Regions from separate parts of the Shewanella sp. KJ2020 genome, predicted to be linked through region 1. Evidence: riboswitches for the same ligand, from Rfam matches in the RefSeq annotation. Region 1 holds a riboswitch; the other holds the start of a gene.
The links. A riboswitch is a leader RNA that binds a small molecule or an ion and turns the genes downstream of it on or off. The one in region 1 is predicted to bind thiamine pyrophosphate.
Positions count from the first base shown of each region.

Region 2: linked by a shared signal. The riboswitch ahead of MJO46_RS00560 (TonB-dependent receptor) and the one ahead of thiC (phosphomethylpyrimidine synthase ThiC) in region 1 are both predicted to bind thiamine pyrophosphate.

Region 1 covers NZ_JAKUKD010000004.1:88,698-92,577, forward strand. Annotated here, with positions in the region: gene thiC (phosphomethylpyrimidine synthase ThiC) at 1-2,044, opposite strand, end outside; TPP riboswitch at 2,216-2,314, opposite strand; gene MJO46_RS02515 (hypothetical protein) at 2,484-3,500, opposite strand.
Region 2 covers NZ_JAKUKD010000002.1:54,334-58,213, forward strand. Annotated here, with positions in the region: gene tsgA (MFS transporter TsgA) at 1-610, shown strand, start outside; gene MJO46_RS00555 (Crp/Fnr family transcriptional regulator) at 677-1,357, opposite strand; TPP riboswitch at 1,568-1,692, shown strand; gene MJO46_RS00560 (TonB-dependent receptor) at 1,747-3,880, shown strand, end outside.

The DNA.
Region 1 (3,880 bases):
CAAGCTTGTCTTTTACCTGCTTGTCTTTCACGTGATAAAGCTCGGCGCCGGAGGCGGTAAATTCTGCCGATTTTAGCGCCATTGCTGCTTCCAACTCCTGCGGCGTTTTAATCGCAACTTGCATCGCTTGAGCAGCCTCTTCAACTGGTTCTGGCTTTGACTCTGCCTTCGTTTGTGCTGCTTCTAAACCTGCGGCATAGGCGCGCACATCTTGAGTGATTTTCATCGAGCAGAATTTAGGGCCGCACATAGAACAAAAATGCGCGACTTTGGCCGATTCCTGCGGTAAGGACTCATCGTGATAAGCCCGCGCGGTGTCAGGATCGAGTCCTAAGTTATATTGATCTTCCCAGCGGAATTCAAAACGCGCCTTTGCCAACGCATTATCACGAATTTGCGCACTCGGATGACCTTTTGCCACATCTGCAGCATGGGCGGCAATCTTATAAGCAATCAAACCTTGCTTAACATCTTGTTTATTCGGTAATCCTAAGTGTTCTTTTGGCGTGACATAACACAACATGGCGCAGCCGTACCAAGCGATCATGGCCGCGCCTATGCCGGAGGTGAAATGATCATACCCAGGTGCGATATCGGTGATTTGTGGGCCAAGGGTGTAAAACGGCGCTTCATCGCAGTGAGCTAACTGCTTGTCCATATTCTCTTTAATGAGCTGCATCGGGATATGTCCCGGCCCTTCGATAATGGTTTGTACGTCGTATTCCCAGGCAATTTTGACTAGCTCGCCTAAGGTTTCAAGCTCGGCAAACTGCGCCTCATCATTGGCGTCGGCAATCGAGCCTGGACGCATACCATCACCTAAAGACAGGGATACATCGTAGGCGACGCAAAGCTCGCAGATCTCACGGAAATGGCTGTAGAGGAAATTTTCTTTGTGATGACTCAGGCACCATTTGGCCATGATAGAACCACCGCGGGAAACGATCCCAGTAACGCGTTTAGCCGTCATCGGCACATAACGCAGCAGCACACCAGCATGAATAGTAAAGTAATCAACCCCTTGCTCAGCTTGTTCAATCAAGGTATCGCGGAACACTTCCCAGGTTAAATCCTCAGCTACGCCGTTCACTTTCTCCAGCGCTTGATAAATCGGCACTGTGCCTATGGGCACTGGTGAGTTACGGATGATCCACTCGCGGGTTTCGTGGATATAACGACCCGTGGATAAATCCATTACCGTATCTGCGCCCCAACGGGTTGACCAGACAAGCTTTTCCACTTCTTCCTCGATGGAAGACGTGACCGCAGAATTACCGATATTGGCGTTCACTTTCACCAGAAAATTACGCCCGATGATCATAGGTTCGGCTTCGGGATGGTTTATATTCAGCGGAATAATCGCGCGGCCACGGGCGACTTCAGCGCGGACAAATTCGGCGGTAATCGGTTCGCCAACTAAGGCACCAAAGGCTTCGCCCTTAGCTTTACGAGTGAGGATTTCATCCTGTACCTGCGCAAGTGCCATATTCTCTCGGATCGCTACATATTCCATTTCTGGAGTGATAATCCCTTGACGGGCATAGTGTAATTGGCTGACGCGTTTACCCTGCAGCGCTCTGCGTGGGCGGACAATGGAATTTGAACCCGCTTCAAAACGCAGATGGTCTAAACCATCATCGGCGAGTCTTTGTTGGGTAAAATCTGAGGTAGCGCAGGGCAATTGCTCCGTGTCGTTGCGGGCTAGGATCCAGTTTTGTCTTAATTTACTAAGACCTAGACGCACATTGATGTCGGCCTCAGGATCGGAATAAGGTCCAGCGCAATCATACACACGAATTGGCGGATTTTTTTCCATGATAGGCGCCTCAGCTGTACCGCCGATAAGGGTATCAGTCTGCAGAATTTGCCGCATGCCAACGCGAATATCGGCACGAGAACCTTCGAGGTAAATCTTTTGCGAATTAGGATGTTGCAGTGGCGCTAACGTATCGATAAAGGCTTGGGCCTGGGCGCGGGTTTCGCGGCGACTCGGCGCTTTGCTGGCCGCGTTGGCCGATGTGTATTGTTGATTCGAACTGGACATAAGCAATCTCACTTTAAAAAAATAGAGTTGCTTGTCTGGAGACTTGAGTTGTTGATAGCTGAGTCAATCGCACCTAAATGCCGAAAAGGCACACTTAGGTTTCATTGCTCAATAACGATTAAATCAGCCTGAATCATTTGTGAGTTGTTCACTATGACCCACGATTTAATGGGTGTTATTACGCTTGTTTCCTTCGCAGGTTTTAACCTGATCAGGTTCAACGGATCCCGAATAAACGGTCTCAGCCAAGAGGCACTCCGACAAGATGAGTGCGCAGTATAGACAGAAGCGGCAGCAACAAACAAGGGAAATAACAATTAAAAATTGCTAAGTAAAATCAAAATAAAAAGACACCTAACTATATGTTTTTAATGAATTAAAATATTAAAAACTCAAATAACCCGAAATTGGCATGAAAATAGATCATAAAAGAAAGTCGCTATTTATGGGGGTTGAGCATCATTTTATTTAATCGAGATTGAATGGCATCATCAATCGCTTGATTGATTTTTTTACCACTGCAGTCAAATGGAAAGCCTAAATTTTCGGCGTATGGATTCACTTGAGTGCCAACTTGTACCACGCGATAACAAGTGTCCCCTTTACGCACAATACGATTCGGATCGAGCGCCAAATCAAAGCTTGTTGGCCCGCTAAAATCATCGGCGTTTGGTACAAACAACACTTCCATCTCAGGGCTTATTTCACTCATATTCGATTTACGGGTAAATTTATCGGCCTGTTCAATCACAAGATCATCGAGCGCTTGTTCACGTTGACGTTCAAAATATTGCTGGGTGAATAGTCCAACACTCGCGCTTGGCGCTTCAAATCCCTTGGCACTTATTCCGCCTTCGCTGGACGCTAGTGTTTGCGACTGCGTCGGCTGAGTTGACGCCTTTGTCGTACTAACAGATTTAACTGCTGTTTTATCTGTATTAGGAGCCTGTAAAGCCTCGGGTTTAGTGCTTGTTACCGGTTTAGGCTCTGGTTTAAGCTCTGCTTGAGACACTGTCTTAGGTGTTGATTTAGATTGCATAACCACTGACTCAACTATTTTACCCTGCGACGCATTGTCTGGCTGAATAGTCGCAGCCTGTGTGGGCGCTTTTGTTGAGGGCGTCTCTCTATCGTCAAGCTTTGGCTGTGTTGATGGCGCATGAATAAAGTAAGCCTTGAGTGTGCTCACCTTAGGAGCCCGCACAGCTAGGGATAAACCTAATTCACCCTGTTGGCTACGCCATAAAAAAACCATGAGGTATAATAATAAACCATGGGCGAATATCACCCCCATTAATAGTTTGAAATTCGAAAGGTTTAATCGATATCCCCAGCCAAGACTCTGTTTTCCCTGACATACAATCCCTCCATTATCTTGCTTATCCATAAAATCGAGTGGCAAGTTCGTATCGAACGACACTCCTGATACGTTTTGGGAGAAGCATTTAATGGGCATGAATCCCTCCGCAGCGGGAATATTATCGGCTTTGGATCCCTTGGTATGACTAAGTGCTAAATCAGGTTGAAAAGGCAACATCCATCCCCTAGAACTGAACTAATCCATTTATCTCTAACGCAAATTAGAGAAAATGACTCAAACAAAGTTCCAAGGGTCTCACTTTAATTGACGTAAGCTTTCCTTTAAATGACGTAGATTTTTGCTTTAATTGCAATGAGTAACAAGTTACGGTGATAATACTTTGATATTGATAAACAGCCATTAAACGGGTGTTTTTAACTTTACCCATCTAAATGCAAAAACAAATTAGCTTACACGTGTAAGCTAAATATGGCTTTCAATTTCATCTACTGTTAGACTCGCTCATTATCGCTATC
Region 2 (3,880 bases), on a different contig from region 1:
TTCTACAACAGAAGAGAAGCAACAATCTGAATGGAACCTTGGCATTATTAGTGGTGGTATTGGGTTATTTTTAGGAATGCTCGCGCTATACACTTTCTTAACTTGGGCTCCTTTATTTGTAAAACAGAAATTTGATATTCCGTTTGAAGAGGCCGGTAATATTATTACCCAGTATTGGTCTGCTGCGTTAATTGGTGCGTTAATTTCGACTGTGATTGTGACGCGTGTAAAAATCCACCATTTTTTAGTCGGCATTATTGCCTTAGCTATGGTGATCACCGCCGCGATTGTGAGCACAAATAACCTTAATTGGATAGCCTATTTAACCTATGGTTATGGTTTTGTGTGTGCCGCGCTTTATAATGCTTTTATTGCCTATGGCGTGTCTTTTGTAAAAAAAGCCAGTAGCAAAAATGTGTCATATATTCTTATTAGCGGCAGTGCAGGTGCGATGTTTAGCCCAGCGATCAGTTCTTTCTTTGAGCGTATTATCGGATTGCAAACCGTGATGTATGTTATTCCAGTGCTTTACGCAGCGATATTTATACTATTGATGGTTTCAAGCCGAATGAAACCTTCTATCGCACAACACTCGTTATCGGTAAATTAATTTACCTGTGAATAAACCCCACACTCACTATTTAATTAAGTCGAGTGTGGGTTATGCCGAAGGTGGTTATACGCCTGCTTCAACAAACTCCTTGAGTGCGTTGAGATCACAAATCCGAATGCCATCTTTTTTCCGCTCAATTAAGCCTCGCTCCTCAAGATTTTGTAGCGCCCGGCGGTAGACTCGGTCGGTCGTGCCAAATCGTTCAGCCTCTAAATAGCGTTTACTAAAGCCATCTACTGGCAAGTCATTTAAGTATTCATGGTAAATATCAAACGCCACGTTATAACTGATGGGGTAGAGCAGTCGCCGAGTAAAAATATCGACTGTGTCTTGGTAGTCAATGGCAATGGCACTGGCGAAAAATAGCGCGAGTTGAGGGTGTTGACCGAGGCAATGTTGCAGTTTTTCAGCGCTAATCAGCCTGATTTCTAAGGGTTCACTGGCAATAATGTCTAGTTGGCAGTGGTACTGAGTAAAGAACTCCATTTCGCCAAACAGTTGTGAATCACAATCAATAGTCCCTAATTGAAAACACCGACCATTTCTCGCGGTATGGCCGAGCGATACTCGACCTTGCTTCACTAATACCAGTGATGCCATCGCTTCCCCTTGCGTCATAAGGTGAGCGCCTTTTTTGAGCATTTTTATTTCGCTGACACAACTGAGTACAACCGCTTCAATAAGTGGATAGTCCTGCTCCCATCGCTGGCTATAACGTCCTTTCGATAAAGGTTTGAGCTGCATCGACTATGATCCTCTTACAGTGCTTGAAATCAGGGTTCGAAATGGCGACCTTCTATAGCATTATCATGCTAGGCGGTCAAATGGGTGAAAGGAATTAGACGATAACAAATAGGTATTCACTTTATGTTTAGTTCACTGTTAACCCCATGGAGTAATTTAAGGGAATATCAGATAAGTATGTCCTCTTTTTTATATTCGTCATGTATACTGGGGCCCGCCAAGGGGTGTTTGCAGCGAGTTTACTTTAATCAGTACTGCAGACTGAGATGTCATTCGACGAACCCTTAGAACCTGATCCGGCTAATACCGGCGTAGGAATGGGCCAATCAACAGCACACTTCTGAATCGCTTATTCGTTGCCGGATCTCAAACTAGATATTTGAGGTCCTATGTTTAACAGTAAAAATCCAGTATCCACTCAACCGTTAATGAGAGCGCCCTTGGCATTAGCCATTGCCACAGCGCTTAGCACATCCGCATTCGCCCAAACCGATGCTATCGATAAACCCGAACCTACCACTGAGATGGAAGTCATGGTGGTGACGGCGGATTTTCGCAGTGCCAGTTTAGAGAAAATGCCCTCAAGCGTTACGTTAATCGATGCCCAGCAAATTCAAGACGAAAGCGCCCAGCATTTCGAGGATGTGCTTAATTCCATTGCTAACGTTAACTGGTCTGGTGGGAGTTCTCGGCCTAAGTATTTTCAAATACGCGGCGTCGGCGAGCAGGAACAATACCAAGGCGCACCTAACTCCTCCGTGGGTTACATCATAGATGATATCGATTTATCTGGTATCGGCATGGTGTCGAGTATGTACGATCTTCAGCAAGTCGAACTGTTGCGTGGTCCACAGGGGACTCGCTATGGCGCCAATGCCTTAGCGGGGTTAATTTACCTAAAGAGTAACGACCCCACCGATGTATTTGAACACGGCGCCGAAGTCTCCCTCGGGGACGATGATTTACGTACCTTTAGTGGTTATAGCTCTGGCCCATTAACGGATTCGGGCAAGCTGCTGTACCGAGTCTCTTTGCAGCAACATCAACAAAATGGTTACCGCGATAATCTGTACCTAGAGCGTGATGACACGAATGGTCGCGATGAATTTACCGGCCGTGCTAAGCTGCGTTGGTACGCGACGGACGATCTGCAATTGGATTTAACCCTGCTGCACGCCGATTTTGATAATGGCTATGATGTGTGGAGTCTAACCAATAATCCTAAACAAACCCTCTCGGATGAGCCCGGTGTCGATAGCCAACGCACCACAGGTGCAGGCTTTAAAGCGACCTATTCTGGCGCAGAGCACTTTGAGCTAACGTCGTTAACTTCCTTTGCTAATACCGATCACCATTACAGTTACGATGGTGATTGGGCCAATCCAGAGTATTGGGCCTCCAAACAATGTGAAGATGAAGGCAGCGTTGCCCCCTGTCAGTACGATTATTTTTGGGACAAAACCGGCCAGCGCAAGACCCTATCCCAAGAGTTTCGTTTAAGTTCGACTGAGCAAGGCCGTATTTTTGCAGAGAGTACAGACTGGCTCATTGGCGTGTATGCCATGAATTTGAAAGAAGATAACCAATTGTATTCCGAGTATAACGCTTGGCCAGATGAGGTTTTAGACTCAGAGTATGAGGCGACCAATTATGCACTTTTTGGTCAGCTCGATACGGATCTGGGCTCGGATTACGCTTTGTCCGTGGGCTTGCGTGTAGAGCAGCGCAATAGCCATTACTCGGATACCAATCAGGATAACTTTGATCCGAGCGAAACCATGTGGGGGGGCCATATTGCGCTGAGTAAAATGCTAAGCGACTCCCACAATGCGTACGTTAGGGTGGCCCGTGGCTATAAGGCGGGTGGTTTTAACATGACCTTGCCCGTCGAGCTCAACGATAAGAAAGAGTTTGATACCGAGACTTTATATAACTACGAAATTGGCCTGAAATCCCGTTGGCTAGAAGGGCTTATCGATACGAATCTCGCGCTGTTTTATATGGATAGGCAAGATCAACAGGTGGCGGCCTCCCAGCAAGACCCAGATAAACCGCAGCGCTTTATCCTCTACACCGAAAATGCCGGTAGCTCGAATAATTATGGGGCGGAACTGGATGCGACTTGGTATGCCACCGACAATCTGCAGCTTTACTCCAGCCTAGGTTGGTTAGAAACCGCCTACGGTGACTATCAGTATCAGGATAAATACGGCACAGAGGTGGATCTCACCGGCCGAGACTTAGCCCATTCGCCCCATTTTACCTACAGCCTTGGCGGAACTTTCCGGGGGAACTCGGGTTGGTTTGCTAACCTTAACCTCAACGGTAAGAGTGAATTCTATTACTCTGACAGCAATGACTCCCGCTCTGAACCCTACACTATCGTGAATGCCCGCGTGGGTTATGAGGCCAATGCGTGGTCCGCTTACCTCTGGGGCCGTAACTTATTCGACGAGCAATACGGTGTGCGTGGCTTCTATTTTGGTAACGAACCCGATAATGGCTGGGCGGAAAAGCAATATA